Regions from separate parts of the Nocardioides sp. NPDC058538 genome, predicted to be linked through region 1. Evidence: riboswitches for the same ligand, from Rfam matches in the RefSeq annotation. Region 1 holds a riboswitch; the other holds the start of a gene.

What was found. Region 1 has a riboswitch for thiamine pyrophosphate ahead of ACFWQC_RS00875 (thiamine ABC transporter substrate binding subunit). Riboswitches for the same ligand answer to the same signal wherever they lie in the genome.
Region 2: it holds a riboswitch for thiamine pyrophosphate, as region 1 does, so the genes downstream of both, thiE (thiamine phosphate synthase) here and ACFWQC_RS00875 (thiamine ABC transporter substrate binding subunit) in region 1, are expected to answer to the same signal.

Annotation. Positions count from the first base shown of each region.
Region 1 is NZ_JBHXNY010000001.1:165,407-175,920, reverse strand. It holds gene ACFWQC_RS00895 (acyl-CoA dehydrogenase) at 1-287, opposite strand, end outside; gene ACFWQC_RS00890 (phosphatase PAP2 family protein) at 319-1,386, opposite strand; gene ACFWQC_RS00885 (ABC transporter ATP-binding protein) at 1,398-2,426, opposite strand; gene ACFWQC_RS00880 (ABC transporter permease) at 2,445-4,103, opposite strand; gene ACFWQC_RS00875 (thiamine ABC transporter substrate binding subunit) at 4,100-5,161, opposite strand; TPP riboswitch at 5,158-5,266, opposite strand; gene ACFWQC_RS00870 (GNAT family N-acetyltransferase) at 5,297-5,728, shown strand; gene ACFWQC_RS00865 (MBL fold metallo-hydrolase) at 5,718-6,770, opposite strand; gene ACFWQC_RS00860 (hypothetical protein) at 6,736-7,179, opposite strand; gene ACFWQC_RS00855 (hypothetical protein) at 7,176-7,532, opposite strand; gene ACFWQC_RS00850 (putative protein N(5)-glutamine methyltransferase) at 7,549-8,352, shown strand; gene ACFWQC_RS00845 (TIGR02206 family membrane protein) at 8,542-9,240, shown strand; gene ACFWQC_RS00840 (PLP-dependent cysteine synthase family protein) at 9,204-10,292, opposite strand; gene mqo (malate dehydrogenase (quinone)) at 10,454-10,514, shown strand, end outside.
Region 2 is NZ_JBHXNY010000006.1:105,789-116,302, reverse strand. It holds gene ACFWQC_RS07790 (fumarate hydratase) at 1-946, opposite strand, end outside; gene ACFWQC_RS07785 (Gfo/Idh/MocA family protein) at 1,113-2,012, opposite strand; gene ACFWQC_RS07780 (NEW3 domain-containing protein) at 2,106-3,107, opposite strand; gene ACFWQC_RS07775 (Gfo/Idh/MocA family protein) at 3,143-4,576, opposite strand; TPP riboswitch at 4,858-4,967, shown strand; gene thiE (thiamine phosphate synthase) at 4,961-5,566, shown strand; gene thiO (glycine oxidase ThiO) at 5,566-6,615, shown strand; gene thiS (sulfur carrier protein ThiS) at 6,612-6,812, shown strand; gene ACFWQC_RS07755 (thiazole synthase) at 6,809-7,576, shown strand; gene ACFWQC_RS07750 (thiamine phosphate synthase) at 7,573-8,208, shown strand; gene thiD (bifunctional hydroxymethylpyrimidine kinase/phosphomethylpyrimidine kinase) at 8,205-9,023, shown strand; gene thiC (phosphomethylpyrimidine synthase ThiC) at 9,020-10,514, shown strand, end outside.

The DNA of each region.
Region 1 (10,514 bases):
ACCAGCAGAGACAGGTCGCCGCCGGCCATCTCCTCGAAGGCGGCGATGGAGGCGCCGACGTCACCGCCCCCGCCGTACTCCTTCGGGAACCCGAGCCCGGTCAGACCGGACGCGGAGACGTCGAGAAGCACCTCCCGTACGCGCTCGCGATACTCCGGCCGGGACAGTTCCTCGACCTCGTCGAGGAAGTCGGCACGCTCGATCAGGGACTTGCGTACGTCCTCCCGGACTCCCGCGTATCGCCCGTCGAGAAGTGCGGTCAATGAGGCTGCATCGATGGCGGTCACACCGCCACCTTAAGCCTCGATCAAGCCCGGATCAGGTCAGCTCGTGGGCGACCTTCGACTCGCGGTCGGCGATCTCGTCGGACTCCGCGACGAGTCGCCGCACACCCTTGCGCTGGAACTTCTGGCCGGCCGCCAGGCCGCCGAAGTAGAAGGCGACGAGCGCGATCATGCAGCCCGCGATGTCGTCGGCGAGGTAGTGCCAGCCGAAGTAGATGGTCGCGACGACGGTGATCCCGAAGTTGATCCAACCGGCCCAGCGGGCGATCTTGTTGTTGACCGTCGCCTGGATCATCAGCGCCACCAGCAGGGTGATGCCGCAGTGCAGCGAGGCGAAGCCACCGACCGACTGCACCACGTTGGCGTCGACGTCGAAGAGCACGTGCTGTCGGGTGAAGACCAGCGACTCCATCAGTGTGCTCGCCGGTGTCTCGGGCAGGTCCGCGTAGAGATAGGGGTACTGCAGGCCCGGACCGACCGTCGGCAGGCAGTAGTACGAGACCGTGCCCAGGATCCAGGCGATGCACTGCGAGCTCACGAACCAGTAGCCGTAGGCGAGGTTGCGCGACCACACCAGCCAGCCGGCGACGGCGAACGGCACCAGCGGCAGGAACCACATGTAGATGTAGGAGAGGAACCAGGCCGCCCAGCCGGTGCCGAGGAGGTCGTGGAGCACGATCGCCGGGTCGGCGCCGAAGAACACCGCCTTGTCGATCAGGTGCAGCTCGTGGTCGAACTCATAGGTCTCCGGCACCACGAACGGCAGGAACGACTTGAGGTTCCGGTAGCAGACGTAGACCAGGTAGAAGCAGACGATGCCCAACGCCACCAGCGTCAGCCGCTCACGGGTCCAGTGGGTGCGGACCCGCTCCTTGAAGATCGGCCCCATGTCCTTCCACCTGAACTTCGACTTCCACAGCGTTCGTGGCACGAGGTCGACGAGGAGCGCAGCTCCGACGAGGAGGGGAAGGCGGAGCCAGGACGGTCCGAGGAAGCCCTCCGGGTCGAGCATGCGCTTGTCGACGATCTGCGCGGTCACGACTGCGATCAGGCCGAAGATCAGCGCGCTGCTGACGAGGAAGATCTGAGCGCGACGATACATAGCCGCTAATTCTAAGTGGCCGGTGGTTGCTCTGCCGATTCCTGGGTGCCTGATCCCTCGGCCGATGCGGGGATCGCCAGCCGATTCGGCTCGACCCTCAGCCTGACCGACTCCCCCGGCGCCGGTGCCGAGTCGGCGACGGCGTCGACGTCCCCGACGTCATCGAGACGTACGACGAGCCGGTGCTGCTCCGGCGTGGCCCTGGCCGAGACCACGGTGCCGGTGAGTGGTCCGGACGGGTCGGCGACGAAGGCCGAGCGGCGCAGCGCAACCGCTTCGGCCGGTGCCATCCCGGCGGCCTTCAGGACCGTGTACGCCGCCGGCCCCTCGAGCACGCGGGCATAGCCCAGGAACAGGGCGGCCCAGGTGTCCGTGGGCCTCGCCCACACCTCCCGCAGGGTTCCCGCCTGCACCAGGTGACCGTCGCGCAGGAGCGCGATCCGGTCGGCGACCGCGAAGGCCTCCTCCTGGTCGTGGGTGACCATCAGCGCGGTGGTGCCCGCCTCGTGCAGGATCCGACGCAGGTCCCCCGCGAGCCGTTCCCGCAGCCCGGCGTCGAGCGCGGAGAGCGGCTCGTCGAGGAGCAGCAGCCGCGGTTCGACCGCGAGCGCCCGCGCGAGCGCGACCCGCTGCCGCTCGCCACCGCTCAGCGTGCCCGGGAGGCGGTCCTGGTAGCCGCCCAGGCCGACGAGCTCCAGCAGGTCGGCGACCTTCCTCGTACGGTCGGCGGCCGGGATCCGGCGCAACCGCATCGCGTAGGCGACGTTGTTCGCGACGCTGAGGTGCGAGAACAGCTGCCCGTCCTGGAACATCAGCGCGAAGCCACGCTTGTGCGTCGGCACCCCGCGCAGCTCCCGCCCGTCCCAGCTGATCTCCCCCGACGCCGGCTCCAGCCCCGCCACGGCCCGCAGCAGCGTCGACTTCCCCGACCCCGACGGCCCGAGCAGCGCCAGCACCTCCCCGTCCGCCAGCTCCAGGCTGACGTCCGAGACGGCCGCCTTCCCGTCGTACGCCACCGACACCTCACGCAGCGACAGCATCGCAACCTCGATCCTGGTTCACAGTGCTCCGATCGAAGGTACGCGGAGACGCTCGACGAGGAGCATCACGACGGCGGTGGTGGCTGCGAGGACGCAGGCGGCGGCGAGGGCCATGCCGTAGTTGTCCGAGCCTGGACGGGAGAGCAATCGGAGGATGACGACGGGGAGGGTGGGGCGCTCCTCGCGCACGAGGAAGGAGGTCGCGCCGAACTCCCCGAGCGACGCCGCGAACGCGAACCCGGAGGAGGCGAGGAGCGGCTTCCAGATGGCAGGTACGTCCACGGTCATGACCGCGCGCAACGGCCCGGCCCCGAGCCCGGCGGCGGCCTGGCGGAGGCGGTCGTCGACCGATCCCAGGACCGGCACCAGGGTGCGTACGACCAGGGGCAACGCGACGAGAGCCTGTGCGAGCGGCACCAGCCACGGCTCGTCGCGGAAGTCGAGCGGGGCGGACCCGAGGGTCAGGTAGAGCCCGAGCCCCAGCGTGACGGCGCTGACCCCGAGCGGCACCATGAAGAGCCCGTCCAGGACGGAACGTACCCGCCGCTCGGCCACCGAACGGGACCGGCGCGTCACCGCGAAAGCGACCAGCAGCCCGAGGGCCAGCGCGACCAAGGAGGCTTGCACCGCAACCGCCAGCGAGGTCATCAGCGCGGTCGTGACCGGCACCGGCAGCGGAGGGTCGAACCCGGGAGTCTGCAGGGCCGCGTAGTTCCCGAGACTCCACCGGTCATCGTCTCGCAGCGACCCGAGCAGCAGGGCGAGCAGCGGCCCGGCGACCAGCAGGACCAGCACCGACGTCGACAACAGAGCCGGGATGTCTCGCAGCGAGACCCGCCGGCGGCGTACGACGACCCGGGACTGCGCGGGATCCGGCACCGAGCGCAGTCGGCCGGCCACGACCAGCAGCCCGATGACGACCACCAGCTGGAGCACCGACAGCACCGCGGCACCGGGAAGGTCGAACAGCGTGAAGGTCAGCTTGTAGATCTCGGTCTCGATGCTGTTGTAGCGCACCCCGCCGAGGGTGAGCACGATCCCGAACGCGGTCGCACAGAAGAGGAAGACCACCGAGGCCGCGGAGACGATCGCGGGACGCAGCGCGGGCAGGGTGATCGTCCACAGGACCCGGGAAGGCGACGCTCCGAGAGCGGCAGCGGCCTCCCCGGGGCGCGGGTCGAGCGACTCCCAGGCCGCCCCGACCGCACGGATGACCACCGAGGCGTTGAAGAAGACCAGCCCGAGGATGATGGCCGTCGGCGTCCCGTCGAGCCCCAACCCGGCCAACAGCCCGGCCTCGCCGATGAGCTCGCGGAAGGCGACACCGACGACGACGGTGGGAAGCACGAACGGCACCAGCAGCCCCGCCCGGATGATCCGCTGCATCGGAAAGCTCAGCCGATAGAGCGCGAAGGCGGCCGGCAGCCCGAGCGCGACGCTCAGCACCGTCGCCAGCCCCGAGGACCACAGCGTGAACCAGAGCGCGCGCTGGATCTCCGGGCGCCCCAGGATCCTGGTCACGACCGACGGATCGAAGGATCCTTCGAAGAACAGGCCGCGCTGCACCATCCCGATGACCGGCAGGACGAAGAAGACCGCCAGCACGGCCACCGGGAGAGCGGCGAGCGCGACCAGGGTCCCGATTCGCCGGGTCACAGCACGACGGGTGGAGCTCACTGCGCGATCGTGTCACTCCAGGTCGCCAGCCACGCTTCCCGGTTCTCGTCGATCTCCTCAGGCTCCACCGAGAGTGGCGAGGTCGGCTGCTGGGCGAACTTCGCCCAGTCGGCAGGCAGTTCGACGCCGGAGGAGACGGGGAACACGTACATGCTCTCCGGCAGTGCCCCCTGCACGCTGTCGGAGAGCATGAAGTCGATCAGCGCCTTGGCGCCTTCGGGGTGGTCGGCGCCCTCGAGCACACCGGCGTACTCGACCTGTCGGAAGCAGGTGTCCAGCAGCGCCTTGGTCGTCGTCTTGCCGTCCTTGACGGTGAAGGCCGGCGAGGAGTCGTACGACACGACGATCGGTCGCGTCCCCTTGCCGCCGCCCTGGGTGAAGTCTGAGTAGTAGGCCTGGTCCCAGCCGTCGACGACCTTGGTGCCGTTGTCCATCAGCTTGCCCCAGTAGTCGGCCCAGCCGTCCTCGCCGTACTCGGCCACGGTCGCCAGCAGGAACGCCATCCCCGGCGTCGACGTCGCCGCACCCGGCGTGACGAAGAGATCCTTGTACGCCGGCTCGGCCAGGTCGTCGAGCGACGTCGGCGGCGTCAGCTTCTTCGCGGCGAACCACTCGGTGTCGATGTTGACGCACACGCTGCCGTTGTCGACCGGGGTGAGGAAGTGCTTCTCGTCGCCCGGGAGGTTGAACTCGTCGACCCCAGCCGGGATCGTCTTCGGCGTGTAGGCCTCCAGCGCGCCCTGGTCGATCGCGCGGCTGGCGAAGGTGTTGTCGACGCCGAAGACCGCGTCACCGTCGGGGTTGCCGGTGTCCAGGGCGATCTTGGTGGTCAGCTCGCCACCATCGCCCGCGTGCCGGATCTCGGCGGTGTAGCCGGTCTTCTCGGTGAACTCGGCCAGCACCTCCTTCGGCAGCGTGAAGCTGTCGTGGGTCAGCAGCACGACGGTCTTGTCGTCGGCTCCGCTCGACGGCTCGGCGTCCGGCTCAGCGGGGCTGCCCCCGCACGCGGACAGCAGCAGCGCCGAGATAGCAGTGGCAGCGATGGCAGGCGTACGCATGCGCATTCCTGACTCCCTTCGCCGGTATCAACCGGAGCAGGTTCGGAGGGTCTGCGGCGCTGTTCGCCGCACTCTCAGGCCTTCCGGCCTCCCCTGTCTGTTCCCGCCAACACTACTGGTTGCGAGAATCCACCCATGACCGACGTCGCCATCTCGTCCTTCGACGACCTGTCCCCCAAGACCGCGTACTCCCTGTGGCGGCTGCGCCAAGACGTCTTCATCGTCGAGCAGGACTGCCCCTACCTCGACCTGGACGGCCGTGACCTCGAGCCCGGGACGCGTCACGTGGTGCTGAGCGACGGCGACCAGCTCGCCGGCACCGCCCGCATCCTCGACGACGGCGACGTATGGCGGATCGGCCGCGTCGTCCTCGCCCCCACCCACCGCGGCAAGGGCCTGGCCGACGTGATCATGACCGCCGCCGTCGAGGCCGTCACCGATCGCGACGTCGTCCTCGACGCTCAGACGCCGCTGGCCGGCTGGTACGCCAAGTTCGGGTTCGTGAAGGACGGCGAGGAGTTCCTCGAGGACGGCATCCCGCACACCCCGATGCGGCTCACGCGCTGACAGGGGCGAAGAGCACGCTCGCCTCGGTCTCCTCACGGGTCGCCTGACCGCGGGCGGCCAGCAGCTCGAGATGGGCCTTGGTCTCCATGACGGCGAGGCCGGCGTTGAAGAAGTCGAGCTCGGCGAAGGCGCGCTCGTGGCGGGTCCAGCCGAGGTCGTTGGCGACCTCGAGCGCGGAGCGTCGACCAGCCTGCAAGGACGCCAGCGACTGGGCCAGCCGCGACTCGTGGTGGGCCAGGAGCTCGTCGACGCGGGCGTGCGAGGAGGTGGCGACCGGACCGTGAGCGGGCAGCAGCCGCAGGTCTGGCAGGGTCCTGACCTTGGTCAGCGAGGCCATGAAGTCGCCGAGCGGGTCGATGACCGGCACCGGCTCGAAGCCGATCGACGGTGTGATCGTGGGCAGCACGTGGTCGCCGGCGAACAGGACCGAGCCGGCCAGGTCCGCATAGACGTAGTGGCCCTGGGTGTGGCCAGGGGTGTGCACGGCATCGAGGTCACGCCCGGCCACGTCGAGGCGTACGTCGCCCTCCAGCCACTGCGAGGGCATCCGCCAGTGGGAGAGATCGGGCGCGGGCGGCGGGTTGGCGGCCCACTCGGCGGCCAGCTCGTGCGCACCGGCGTACGCGAGCAGCCGGTCGGTCGAGACCCAGCCGTCGAGATCGCCGTTGGTGAGCTCGAGCGTGGCCCGGTCGCCGGCGCCGAGCAGCACGTCCGCGCCGAACTCCTGACCGAGGACCGAGGCGAGCGTGTAGTGGTCGCGGTGTACGTGGGTCACGAGGAACCGCCGGATGTCACCGAACTCGAAGCCGAGATTCTTCAGCCCGGACTCGAGCGCTTCCCGCCCCTCGGTGATCGCCCAGCCACCGTCGACCAGCGAGAGCCCGTCGTCGCCCTCGAGGACGTAGATGTTGACCGCCTTGAGCCCGTCCATCGGCAGCGGCAGCGGGATCCGGTGCACGCCGTCGGCGACCGTCCACGCTCCCGGAGCGGACCAGTGCTCCCCTGAGTCAGGCGAGATCGCGGTGGCTGTCGACTGACTCATCCGTCTCCTTCGGGTTGACCTTCCAGAGCCAGAGCAGGCCCAGGATCGGCAACAGGGCAGGAACGAAACCGTATCCGCTCCCGAACTTCGACCATACCGAGTCATCCGGGAACCAGGACGGCACGGCCAGGGACAGGACACCGACGACGATGACGCCGGCCAGCTCGACCCACAGCATGATCTTCGCGAAGCCCGCCGACCCGCCGGCCGCCCGGCGGATCGCGAACCAGCCCGCGACGTACGTCGCCGCGGCGACGACCGAGAGCGAGTAGGCGATCGGGGCCTCGTCGAAGGCGGTGAAGACCTGCACCAGGGACCGGGCTCCCGCGGCGAGTACGAAGATCGCGTAGACCGTCAGCAGCACCAGGTGCGGACCGGAACGAGTCTTGGCAGGGGAGGTCGCGGTCACCGGACCATCATGACGCGTACGGCCACGACGCCCGTCGCCAGGGCAGCCGCCGCGATCACGCCCGAGGACCAGGTCGAGCGGTCCCCGCGCATCGTCTGCAGAGCGAGCGGCATCAGGCACACCAGCGCGCCGAGGTAGCCCAGGAAGGTCGACAGCGACTCCGGCTTGCGTCCGCCCGACCAGGCCGCCAGGGCACCGATCGCGAGCACGATCGCCAGGATCTCCAGCATCCACGCCACCTGATCCAGCCATTTCGGCCGGGGCGCCTTCAGCACCACGCCGAGCACGGCCGCGATCGTCACGAACGCGGCATACCCGGCCACGATAAATCCGATCAGGGTCACGGCGTCCACGTGCCAATCTTCTCCAATGACCTCCACCTCTCCCGATCCGGGGCTCGTCGCCCGGCTCCGCGCCGCCGGCTGCGTCTTCGCCGAGGACGAGGCGGCACTGCTCGAGTCCGCCCCGGTCTCCGCCCTGGAGCGAGAGGAGATGGTCGTACGCCGCGCGGCCGGCGAGCCGCTGGAGCTCATCCTGGGCTGGGCCGAGTTCTGCGGGCTCCGGATCCGGGTCGCACCGGGGGTGTTCGTGCCCCGGCAGCGCTCGGCGCTGATGGTCGAGCTCGCCTGCCGGACGGCCGAGCGAATCGCGGCACCCAAGGTGCTCGACCTCGGCTGCGGGGCCGGAGCGCTGGGCGCCGCCATCGCGGCGCGCCGGCCGGAGGCGGAGGTCTGGGCCACCGACATCGACCCGGCGGCGGTCGAGTGCGCTCGGGGAAATCTCGACAAGCTCGGGGCCACTGCGTTCAGACCCCGAAACCGACGGGTGCTCCTCGGCGATCTCTACGACCCGCTCCCCCACGACCTCGAGCTCGACGTGATCGTGGCCAACGCGCCGTACGTGCCGAGCGACCAGATCCGGAACATGCCGCCCGAGGCGCGCGACCACGAGCACCACGTGGCCCTCGACGGCGGCGCGGACGGGCTCGACGTCCAGCGCCGCGTGATCGAGCAGGCTCCGAAGCATCTGGCCGCCGGCGGCGTACTCGTCATCGAGGCCGGCCAGGAGCAGGCGGCCGTCACCGCGAGCCTGATGCGGGAGCAGGGGCTCGTCGCGGAGATCCATCACGACGAGGACCTCTACGCGACCGCGGTGACCGGAACGGCCCCCTGAGCGCACCTAAAAGCGAGGCGTCCCTCTGATTGCACACCACCCCCGCAGTGTGCATTCAGAGGGACCGCCACCTGGAAGTTCGTCCACCCCCCACCGGTGGGCGACCTTCTCGCCGATGAAACGGGCCACCCGCCGACCCATGACGCGGGTTGGGAAGAATTTTTTCGAGAATCCCGTCAGACTTCCGTCATGCAGGCTTACGGTCTGGCGCACCTGGTGCCGTTGTCCCTGCTCACAGCGGGGATCGTGGCTGTCGTCTGGCTGGGCAGACGGCAGCGGACCGAGGCGAAGCCGTCGAGATTCTCACGAGGATTCGCGCTCGCGATCCCGCTGACGACGATCCCGCTGCAGGCCCACGAGTGGGTCACCGACTTCGATCTCTTCATCGATCTGCCGATCCACCTGTGCGACCTGGCGTGGGTCGCGGCGGCGTTCGCGCTGTGGACCCACCATCCCTACCCGACCGCGCTGACCTGCTTCTGGGGCCTCACGCTGACCACGCAGGGCGTGTTCACCCCGGACGTGATGGACTTCCCGGACGTCAGCTACTTCACCTTCTGGGGTCAGCACCTGATGATCGTGACCGCCGCGGTCTATCTGGTCTTCGGGCTCAAGCTGCTACCCCGGTGGCGCGACTACGGCTGGACGGTCGCGACGACGGCGGCGTGGGCCGTCGTGGCGTACGTCCTCAACCTCGTCCTCGACGCCAACTACGGCTACCTGCGCTACAAGCCGGAGTCGGGCTCGATGCTCGACCTGCTCGGGCCGTGGCCGGTCTACGTCCTCAACGAGATCCTGATCGTCGCCGTCGTGTGGGCGCTGATCACGCTGGGGCTGCGGATCTGGGCCCGTCAGGACGGGTCGACGAGGACGCCGGTGCGCTCGTAGCCGGCGAGAGCCGAGGCGTACGGCGCCAGGTCGATGCCCTTCTCGCTCACCCAGCCGTCGTCGTAGTAGGAGGAGCGGTAGCGCTCCCCGGAGTCGCACAGCAGCGAGACGACGCTGCCCTCGGTGCCGGCCTCGGACATCTCGCGTACGACACCCAGCGATGCCCACACGTTGGTGCCCGTCGAGGGGCCGACCGAGCGGCCCATCCGGGCCGAGAGCCAGCGCATCGTCGCGATCGACGCCGCGTCGGGGACCTGGACCATGTCGTCGACGACCCCGCCGACGAAGGACGGCTCGACCCGCGGCCGGCCGATCCCCTCGATGCGCGACGGCATGCCGGTGGCGTAGTCGGAGGTGTCCGTCTCCCAGCCGCCGTAGAAGGCGGAGTTCTCCGGGTCGGCGACCATCAGCCTGGTGGGGTGGCGGCGGTAGTGGAGGTAGCGGCCGATCGTCGCCGAGGTGCCGCCGGTGCCGGCCGAGACGACGATCCAGGTCGGCACCGGGTATCGCTCCTGCGACATCTGGTCGAAGATCGACTCGGCGATGTTGTTGTTGCCGCGCCAGTCGGTGGCCCGCTCGGCGTAGGTGAACTGGTCCATGTAGTGCCCGCCGCACTCGCGGGCGAGGCGCTCGGCCTCTGCGTACATGTCGGGAGCACGGTCGACGAAGTGGCAGCGGCCGCCGTGCCACTCGATCAGGCGCACCTTCTCCTCCGAGGTCGAGCGCGGCATGACCGCGACGAACGGCAGCCCGAGGAGGCCGGCGAAGTAGGCCTCCGAGACCGCGGTGGATCCCGACGAGGCCTCGACGACCGTTGAGCCCTCGTGGAGCCAGCCGTTGCAGACCGCGTAGAGGAACAGCGACCGGGCCAGGCGGTGCTTCAGAGAGCCGGTGGGATGGCTTGATTCGTCCTTGAGGTAGAGATCGATCTCGGGGCACGTCGGCAGGGGCACCGCGTGCAGATGGGTGTCGGCCGAGCGCTGCGCGTCGGCCTCGACGCGGCGTACGGCTTCGTCGATCCAGGCGCGATGAGAGTCAGAGAGGCGTGGCACCGCCCGAGCGTAACTCCCCCCTGAACTTCCACCGGCACGTGCGGTGAGCCACAATGACAGACGGAATCATGTCGGGGCCGGGCAGTGAAGTTGCCCACAAGTTAGACCGATCTAAGGACCCCGATTAACCATTGCGGCCCCAAAAGCGAGACAAAAGACCTGTGGACGAACCTCTTGACGTAGTGCTGATCGGCGGCGGCATCATGAGCGCCACCCTGGGCG
Region 2 (10,514 bases), on a different contig from region 1:
CGGGGCAGGAGGCGCCGTGGCGGGGGAGCCGGACGACGCGTACGTCATGGCAGAAATACTTGCCACCGAACTGGGCCCCGATCCCGAAGGACTGGGTGAGTTCGAAGACCTGAGTCTCGAGGTCGGTGTCGCGGAAGCCGTGGGCGCTCATCGAGCCCTCGGTCGGGAGGTTGTCGAGGTAGTGGGCTGAGGCGTACTTGGCCGTCTTCAGCGCGAACTCCGCGGAGGTCCCGCCGATGACGACGGCGAGGTGGTACGGCGGGCAGGCGGCCGTGCCGAGCGAGCGGATCTTCTCGTCCAGGAAGGTCAGGATCCGGTCGGGGTGAAGGATCGCCTTGGTCTCCTGGAACAGGAACGACTTGTTGGCCGAGCCGCCGCCCTTCGCCATGAAGAGGAACTTGTACTCGGGGCCGTTCTCACCCTCCGTGGTCGAGTAGATCTCGACCTGCGCGGGCAGGTTGGAGCCGGTGTTCTTCTCCTCGTACGTGGTCAGCGGCGCGAGCTGGGAGTAGCGGAGGTTGAGCTTGGTGTAGGCGTCGAAGACTCCCCGCGAGACGGTCTCGGCGTCGTCGGCGCCGGTCAGCACGCCCTCGGACTTCTTGCCCATCACGATCGCGGTGCCCGTGTCCTGACACATCGGCAGGATCCCGCCGGCGGAGATGTTGACGTTCTTGAGCAGGTCGAGCGCGACGAAGCGGTCGTTGCCGGAGGCCTCGGGATCGTCGATGATCTTGCGGAGCTGCTGGAGGTGGGCCGGGCGGAGGTACTGGTTGATGTCCTTCATCGCCTCGGCGGTCAGCCGGCGGATCGCCTCGGGGTCGACCTTGAGGAACTTGCGCCCGTCGACCTCGATCTCTTCCACCCCCTCGCTCGTGATCAAGCGGTAAGGGGTGTCGTCCTTGCCGGTCGGGAGGAGGTCGGAGTATCGGAACTCAACGTCAGCCACGGAAGAGAATCGTACGCCGCCCCCGGCCTCGGTCCCGGCCTCGGTCCCGGCGTCGGCTCCGGGGCCGCGACATCGAGGGCAGAGGATGTTGGCGCCAGCCTGCTCGAGAGCGGCGTGGAGTCGTGGCTGTTATGCGCGGGGCGGGGCGGGGGCTGGGAGCCGGCCGTCAGGCGGCGGGCCCGGCTCGCAGGGCAGCCGATGCCGCGACCAGCGTCGCCACCACGGAGGTACTGAAGGCGGGATCCATCACCGCCGCGGCGCACGGGCCGAGGGACGGGCCGGACGGCGGCACCAGGCCGGAGACGAGCGCGCGGTAGGTCTGGACCCCGCCCTGCCGTGGGTCCCGGGGCAGGCGGTGCACGCAGTCGTCGGTGCCGACCAGCTCGAGGACGTCCTGCTTCGTGGACGCCGAGACCGACACCAGCGACCGCGCGCTCGCCCCTCGCGCATGGGTGGTCTCGAGCACGATGCCCTCGTCGGTACGGCGGGCCGAGACGGTCGTCACGTCACCGAGCGCGACCTGCAGGGCGGCGAGCACGTGGGGTCCGAGATCCCACAGGGCGCCGTCGGTCTCGCGCCGCCACGCAGATCGGCCGAAGGGGTCGTCGCCGACCGTGGCCGTGTTCGTGAGCACCGCCCTCGCCGATGACCACGTGCGTTCGGCCGCGGCGTCCAACCACGGGGCGACGGTGCTGTCGAGCAGCCGGGAGTAGTGGACGAGCACCGGCTCGGGATGTCCGTGCAGCCTCTCGGCCTGCTCGACCCGACGGGCCACCGGCTTCTCGAGCAGCAGCGCCTTGCCGGCGTCCAACGCCGCCGGCGTCAGCCCGGCCTGGACGTCGGGCGGCACGCAGAACGCGACGACGTCGACCCGGTCCAGCAGGTCGACGTAGGTGCTCGCCGGCTCGAAGCCGTGTCGGCGGGCCAGGTCGGCGAGGTCGGCGTCGTTGCGCGACCAGCCGTGGGTCAGCCGCACCTCGGGTGCGGCGGCGAGCGCCGGCGCCACGGTCAGCCGGGCCCAGGGCCCGGAGCCCACCAGCCCCACGCGCAGGACGCGCTCAGGCATCGGTGAGCACCGCCACGAGCCGGGTGTGCCTGGACATGTGATCCTCGAACTCGCTCGGGTGCTCTCCTGACTTCGGCAACCTACCGGAGCGGGTCAGCCGGCGAGGCCCATCGCGAACACATGCAGGGCACTGTTGGCGGGCAGGACCACGAAGTCGACGGTCTTGCCGGCGGTCAGCGGCACCCAGTTGGCGAAGACCCGGTACTGGTAGGCCGCGTCGCCGTACCCGTCGGGTCGGTTGCGACCGACGCTCGAGGCGACCAACGTCGCGCCGTGCGCGTCGGCCTCCTGGAACGACCAGTTGGGCAGACCGGTCTCGTCCGTCGACGACGTGCCGTCGGTGTAGAAGACGGTGACCGTGCCCGTGGCACCGAAGCTGCTGCCCGAGCCGAGCAGGACCAGCGCGTCGCCGCTGCCGCTCACCTTCACGGCTTGGCCGCCGCTGGCGACGTTGTCGGCCGTGCCGGGCGCGACGTCGGGCATCGTCAGGGTGGCGCCCAGCGCCTCGACCTCGGCCCCCCGGCCCAGGCCCACGTCGGCCAGCTTCTGGGCCGAGAAGCTGTTGCCGGCACCGTCGAAGTTCCCGGCGGTGGTGGCGCTCTCGTCGGTGACCCCGGTGTTGTTGAAGGCCGCCGCCAGATTGGCCATCGGCTCGCCGGAGCGCTCCACCCGCGTGCCGACCGCGGCACCCGCGCCGTCACCGCCGCGGTAGGCGGCCGTGGCGGTGAAGGTGCGCAGATGGAAGCCCGGACGCCGCGCGGGCACCCGCACCGAGAAGGTGACGGTGGCGCTGGCGCCCGGCTTCACGGCTCCCGAGACCGACCGCGAAGCAGGGGCGACCTGCCAGCCCACCGGTCCCCGGAGCGAGACCGTGAGCTTGCGCAGCGCCGCCGTCGATTGGTTGCGGACGGTGACCGGCACCTCGACGATGGCCGGCCCGTCGAGGTCGACCGCTCCGATGGTGACACCGACCGTGTCCGTGGTCGCTTCAGCCGCTGCCGGTGCCGCTGTGGTGGCGGCGGGGGCCACCAGAAGACCGCCGAGGGCGATCGTGAGCGCGAGAGCCGCGCGGGCGATGAACGACGGAGCGACCATGGTAGGTGCCTTTCGGAAGGTGAGGTCGGTAGGGATCAGGGGACGGGGGGCATCTCGGTCTGGCGCGAGTCGAGGCCGACCCTCGGCTTGCGCCAATTGCCCCGGGTGAAGTCGGGGATCTCCACCGGCTTGCCGTTCTTGGCCAGCGACTCGACGCTCAGCGGGACCGGTGAGCACCACATGGCCGAGTCGTAGACGTCGATGTCGGGGACCAGCCCGGCGCGCATCGTCTGGATGAGACGCCACTGCAGGATGTAGTCCATGCCGCCGTGACCGCTCCCGGAGGCGTCGTCCTCGAGCTCCTTCCAGAGCCAGTGGTCGAACTCTTGGCGCAGCGCCTTGAAGCCGCGCCAGGTGTCGCCGCTGTGCAACGGCTCGGCGTAGACGCGGGCGCCGGTCGAGTCGCCGCCGACGTAGTCCTCGAACAGGCCGCGGCTGCCCTCGATGCTGTTGATGCGGCTGTAGGGCCGGGGCTGGCTCACGTTGTGCTCGGCGCTGATGGTGCGACCCCCGGAAGTGGTGATCTCGCAGCTGATGCGGTCGCCGTTGATGTACTCCTCCTTCCACGACCGGTGGTCGCGGGGGACGAAGCGCTCGCGGTAGTCGGCCAGGCCCCGCGGCGCGGTCGCGGTGGCGGCCAGCGTGACGGCTCGGTCGCCGCGGTTGACGTCCATCGCGGCAGCGATCGGCGCCAGGCCGTGCATCGGGTAGAAGCTGGCGGTGCTGCGGGTGTGCCACAGGCGCCGCCAGTCGTCGGTGTAGTAGCCGTCGTTGAACAGCAGGGCTCGCAGATCGTGCAGGTAGCCGCCGGCGCCGTGGGTGATGTCGCCGAAGACCCCCTCGTGCGCCATCTTGAGCATCGCCAGCTCGTTGCGGCCGTAGCTGCAGTTCTCGGCGAGCAGCAGGTGCTTCCGGGTCATCTCGGAGGTGTTGACGAGGTCCCACAGCTCGTTGAGCTGCGTGGCGATCGGCAGCTCGACAGCGACGTGCGCGCCGGCCAGCATCGAGGTCCGCGCCTGGTCGTAGTGGAACTCCCAGGGGGTGGCGATGTAGATGAGGTCGAGCTCCTCACGGTCGAGCATCTGCTTGAAGGAGCCACGCTTGCCGCCGTACTCCTTGGGGCGGGTCTTGCCGCGCGCGACGAGGTCGTCGGCCACCCGCGTGGCGCGGTCGGCGCGGATGTCGCACACCGCGACCACCTGCGCGCCGGGGATGTCGGCCCAGCCACGGGCCATGCCGAAGCCGCGGTTGCCAAGGCCGATCAGTCCGATGCGGACGATCTCGTGCGCCTCGAAGGCCTGGTTGACCATGGTGCGCTGGCCGGCGGCCCGCGCCGGGGTGGCGCCGGCGGTGAGGGCGCCGATGCCCAGGGCGGCCCCGCCCACTGCGGCGGCGGAGCCCAGGACGCTGCGCCGGGAGAACCCGGTAGCGAGCTTGGTGTCGGGCGTGGTGATGGACGTCGTCTGCATGTCTTCGCTCCGAAGTCGAGGTCGGGCCGACACGGCCTGAGTGATCGTTTATGATCGAATCAACGCTTGTATCGGCAGAATCAATCGCTCAGGGAAGACTGTAGGGCACGTCACATCGCGGCGCCAGACGTTCGCGCGCCGCGATCGTCGATCGACACGATCGGCTCGCCGCGGGGGGTCAGGGGCGACGGGGCGACGGCGCCGCGGATCTCGACCTACCAGAGGTATCCCGCTGGATGGGCCTAGGGCTGGGGGTTCTCGGTGGTGCGCGCTATGGTCGGAGACGTCCACACGGGAGTCCGCGGCAGCGGGCTGAGAGGGAGCTAAGGCCGCTCCGACCGTTACACCTGATCCGGATCATGCCGGCGAAGGAAGTGATTGGTTGTGCCTCTTCCACGTATTTTCTCTCTGGTCTCCTCGCAGGATGACCTCGAGTTGCTGCCCGCTTTCGCAGGGGCCGGTGTGTCCGGTTTCCAGGTCCGAGACAAGTCCGCGACCACCCGGGAGCTGCTCGCGCTGACGGCGGCCGTGATCGAGCGAGTGGGTGCGTACGAGGCATGTGTGGTCGTCGACGACCGGCTCGACGTGGCGCTCGCGTCCGGTGCGCACGGCGTCCACCTCGGCGCCTCCGACCTTCCGCTCGCGGAGGCCCGGCGGATCGCCGACGCGGCCGCGCCGGGGCTGATCATCGGCGCGACCTGCCGGGACCGTGCTGCGGTCGAGGCGGCCGCCGCCGCGGGCGCTGACTACGCCGGCTTCGGACCAGTCTTCGCCACCACCTCCAAGGCCGGGCTTCCCGATCCGCTGGGGGTCTCCGCGGTCTCCGAGGCGGCCGATGTCCTCCCGCTGATCGCGATCGGCGGGATCTCGACGGCTTCCGCCGGGGCTGTACGTGCCGCCGGCGCTCACGGGGTCGCCGTGATCGGCGGGCTCTGGCGACAACCCGATCCGCTCCAGGCCGCGAAGGAGCTCGTGGAAGCGGTCGGCTGATGCGGGTGCGGATCCTCGGTGCCGGGATCGTCGGGCTGTCCGTGGCCGACGAGCTGATCCGTCGTGGGAACGAGGTCACGGTGGTTGATCCGGCGCCGGGCTCGGGTGCGTCGTACGCCGCGGCCGGCATGCTCAGCCCGGCCGGTGAGGCCTGGTACGGCGAGGAGGACCTGACCCGGCTCTGCCTGTCCTCCCTCGCGCTCTGGCCCGACTTCGCCGCCAGGCTCGGGGTTGCCGTGCACACCCGCGGGACCCTGCTGGTCGGTGTCGATGCCGGGGACGTCCAGCAGGTCGAGCGGCAGCTCTCGGTGCTCGATCTCGCCGGGGTCTCCTACGAAAGACTCCTGCGCCGCGAGCTGGTCGCCCGCGAGCCCGGACTCGGCCGCGTCGCCGGCGGGGCCTTCCTCGCCGAGGACCATTCGGTGGACCCGCGTGCCGTCGTCGCGTCCCTGCTCGAACGAGTCGGGGACCGTGTTGGTCTCGACGAATCCGCTGGTCGAGCCGCCGGAGCAGCTAGGCGGAGGCGTGTCGAGACCAACACGCTCACCGTCATCGCGACCGGAGCCCAACTGCCCGCTCCGTACTCCTCCCTCATCCGCCCGGTGCGCGGGGACGTGGTGCGCGTACGGACGCAGGAGCGGGTGGAGCGGACGGTGCGGGCCTGGGCGCACGGCGAGCAGATCTACGTGGTGCCGCGGATCAAGAGCGACGAGGTGGTCATCGGGGCCACCACCGAGGAGCGCGACGGTCCGCTGCTGCCGACCGTCGAGGGGGTGTGGCGGCTGCTCGACTCCGCCCGCCGGGTGGTGCCGGCGCTCGACCGCGCGAGCGTGGTGGAGGTGACCTCGCGGGACCGCCCGGGCACCGCCGACAACCTCCCCCTGGTCGGCCCGACCCACGAGCCGGGCGTCGTGCTCGCCGCGGGTGCCTACCGCAACGGGGTCCTGCTGGCGCCGCTCATCGCGCAGCTGGTGGCCGATCACATCGAGACAGGTTCAGTGGAATCCGCGGTCGATCCGCGCCGGTTCCGGACGAAGGAGGACGGATGAAGATCACCGTGAACAGCGCGCCGATGGAGGTCAGCGGCACCGTCGCGGACCTGCTCGAGGCCAGGACCGGCGAGCGGCGGCCGAGCGGCATCGCCGTCGCCGTCGACGAGGAGATCGTGCCGCGCGACGACTGGGCGCGATGGCAGCTCCAGGACGGTCATGTCGTCGAGATCGTGACGGCGGTGCAGGGCGGATGAGCGACATCTTGAAGATCGCCGGCCGCGAGCTGTCCTCACGCCTCTTCCTCGGCACCGGTGGCCTGCCCAACCTGGCTCTGCTCCCCGACGTCATCGACGCGGCTGAGCCGGGTCTGGTGACGGTCTCGATGCGGCGTACGTCCTCGACGGCCTCCGGTGGGCTGCTCGAGACGCTTCGCGCGGCGAAGATGCCGATCCTGCCCAACACCGCGGGCTGCCTCTCGGCACGCGAGGCGGTGCTGACCGCCGAGCTCGCCCGCGAGGCGCTGGAGACCGACTGGGTCAAGCTGGAGGTGATCGGCGACGAGACCTCGCTGATGCCCGACGCCGTCGAGCTCGTCGAGGCCGCCGAGCAGCTGGTGCGCAAAGGCTTCACGGTCCTTCCGTACGCCACCGACGACCCCGTCCTGGCCCGCCGCCTCGAGGACGCCGGCTGCGCGGCGGTGATGCCGCTCGGCTCGCCGATCGGGTCAGGGCTGGGGCTGCTGAACCCGTACGCGATCGAGGCGGTCGTCGCTGCCGTGTCCGTGCCGGTCGTGCTCGACGCCGGGGTCGGCACCGCCTCGGACGCGGCCCTGGCCATGGAGCTCGGCTGCTCCGCCGTCCTCGCCGCCACGGCGGTGACCCGCGCCGACGACCCGGTCGGGATGGCTCGCGCTCTGCGGCTGGCCGTCGAGGCCGGGCACGCTGCCCGCGCCGCCGGCCGGATCCCGCGCCAAGCGGTCGCGCGGGCGTCGTCTCCGATGGAAGGCCGGATCGCATGACCGGGCTGCCGCGACTGCTCGTCCTCACCGACCGCTCCCAGTTGCCGCTCGGCCGCAGCCTGGTCGCGACGATGGCAGCGTGCGCCGAGGCCGGCCTGACCCACGTCGTTCTCCGTGAGCTCGATGAGCCCCTTGAGCATCGAGCAAAGCTGGCCGAGCTGCTCGCTGGACTCGGCCTGAACGTCATCGCCGCCCACACCCCTCTCCCCGCCGCAGTCGGCCTGCACCTGCCCGCCTCCGCGAGCTGTAACACGTCGTTCGTAGGACTACTCGCCCTATCGGAACGACCGGATAGACCTACGAACAGCGTGTTACACCTCGGCCGGAGCTGCCACAGCCCCACCGATGTCGCCACGGCCGCCGAGGAGGGGTTCGACTACGCGATGCTGAGCCCGTACGCGCTGACCGAGTCCAAGCCGGGCTACGGGCCGCCGCTCGGGCCGGAGGCGTTCGCTGGCCTGCCGCTCCCGACGTACGCCCTGGGCGGGATCACCCCGGCCAACGCCGCGGCGGCGGTGGCGGCGGGGGCCCACGGGGTCGCCGTGATGGGGGCGGTGATGCGCGCGGAGGAGCCGGCCGCGGTCGTGCGCGACCTGCTGGCCGTCCTGGCCACGACGGGGGTGGCCCGATGAACCCACCGGTCGCGCTCACCGTCGCGGGCACCGACTCCGGGGGAGCGGCGGGGACGGCGGCCGATCTGGCCACCTTCGCGGCGCTCGGGGTCCACGGTGCCTGTGTGATCACCGCTGTCACCGCCCAGGACACGACCGGGGTCAGCGACATCCACGCCGTCCCGGTCGCCACGGTCGAGGCCCAGCTCCACGCCGTGTTCGACGATCTCCCCGTCGCAGCGGTCAAGACCGGCATGCTCGGCAGCGCCGACGCGGTCGAGCTCGTCGCGCGCGTCTGCGCCGGCCGCCCGCTCGTCGTCGACCCCGTCCTCGTGGCCACCTCCGGCGCGCTTCTCGGCGGAGAGGACGTACGCCGGGCCTACCTCGACCATCTCCTCCCCGTCGCCACCGTCGTCACCCCCAACCTCGACGAGGCCCGGGCATTGCTCGACCACGATGGTTCGCCGGAAGAGCTCGCGGTTGCCCTCGCTGGTCGAGCCGCCGGAGCCGCTAGGCGGAGGCGTGTCGAGACCAGCGGGTGCGCCGTGATCGTCACCGGTGGCGACCCGGCGGCCACGGGCGAGTGCACCGACTGGTTCGCCGAACCGGGGGAGCCGCCCGTCCCGATAAGCCACCCCGCCATCCCCACGGCCAACGACCACGGCACCGGCTGCACCTACAGCTCGGCCCTGGCCGCCCACCTCGCGCACGGCGCCACCGTTCACGACGCGGCCGAGCGGGCCGCTGCGTACGTCACCCGACAGCTCGCCATCAGCAGGACCTGGACCCTCGGAAGAGGCCGGGGACCGATCGCCCACACCCAGGAGAAGAAATGACCGTTCACCCCGCCCACACCCGCCTCGAGCTCGGCGACCTGAAGGTCCCGGTGACCCGGGTCGCGCTGACCAACGGCGAGACCTTCGACCGCTACTGCACCGAGGGCCCGGGATCCCGTCCGGAAGAGGGCCTCCCGCCCCGCCGCCTCGAATGGATCGAGGAACGCGGCGACACCGAGCAGTACGAAGGACGGCCGACGGACCTCCGGGACAATGGCAAGACCGCCGTACGCCGCGGAGCAGCCACCGAGGAATGGCAGGGCGAGCGCCGGCAGCCGCGAAAGGGCGCCAACATCTCCCAGATGCACTACGCGCGCCAAGGCATCATCACCAAGGAGATGGCCTACGTCGCGGTGCGCGAGAGCTGCGACCCCGAGCTGGTCCGTGAGGAGGTGGCGGCGGGCCGGGCGATCATCCCCAACAACGTCAACCACCCCGAGTCCGAGCCGATGATCATCGGCAAGCGCTTCCTGGTGAAGATCAACGCCAACATCGGCAACTCCGCCGTCACCAGCAGCATCGCGGAGGAGGTCGACAAGCTCACCCACGCCATCACCTGGGGCGCGGACACGGTGATGGACCTGAGCACCGGCGACGACATCCACACCACCCGCGAGTGGATCCTGCGCAACTCACCCGTCCCGATCGGCACCGTCCCGATCTACCAGGCCCTGGAGAAGGTCAACGGTGAGGCCGACAAGCTGACCTGGGAGGTGTTCCGGGACACCGTCATCGAGCAGGCCGAGCAGGGCGTCGACTACATGACGATCCATGCGGGAGTCCTGCTGAGATACGTCCCGCTCACCGCGAACCGCGTCACCGGCATCGTGTCCCGAGGCGGCTCGATCATGGCCGGCTGGTGCCTCGCGCACCATCAGGAGAGCTTCCTCTACACCCACTTCGACGAGCTCTGCGAGATCTTCAAGCAGTACGACGTCGCCTTCTCCCTCGGCGACGGTCTCCGCCCGGGCTCCACCGCCGACGCCAACGACGAGGCCCAGCTCAGCGAGCTGCGGACGCTGGCCGAGCTCACCGAGAGGGCCTGGGAGCACGACGTACAGGTCATGGTCGAGGGCCCCGGGCACGTCCCGCTCAACCTCGTGGAGGAGAACGTACGGCTGCAGCAGGAGTGGTGCCACGGCGCGCCGTTCTACACGCTGGGCCCGCTCGCCACCGATATCGCACCCGGCTACGACCACATCACCAGCGCCATCGGCGCGGCCACGATCGCCATGCACGGCACCGCGATGCTCTGCTACGTCACCCCCAAGGAGCACCTCGGCCTGCCGGACAGGGACGACGTGAAGACGGGCGTGATCACCTACAAGCTCGCCGCCCACGCCGCCGACATCGCCAAGGGCCACCCGGGCGCCCGCGACCACGACGACGCGCTCTCCAAGGCCCGCTTCGAGTTCCGCTGGCGCGACCAGTTCGCCCTCTCGCTGGATCCGGTCACCGCGGAGAGCTTCCACGACGAGACCCTGCCGGCCG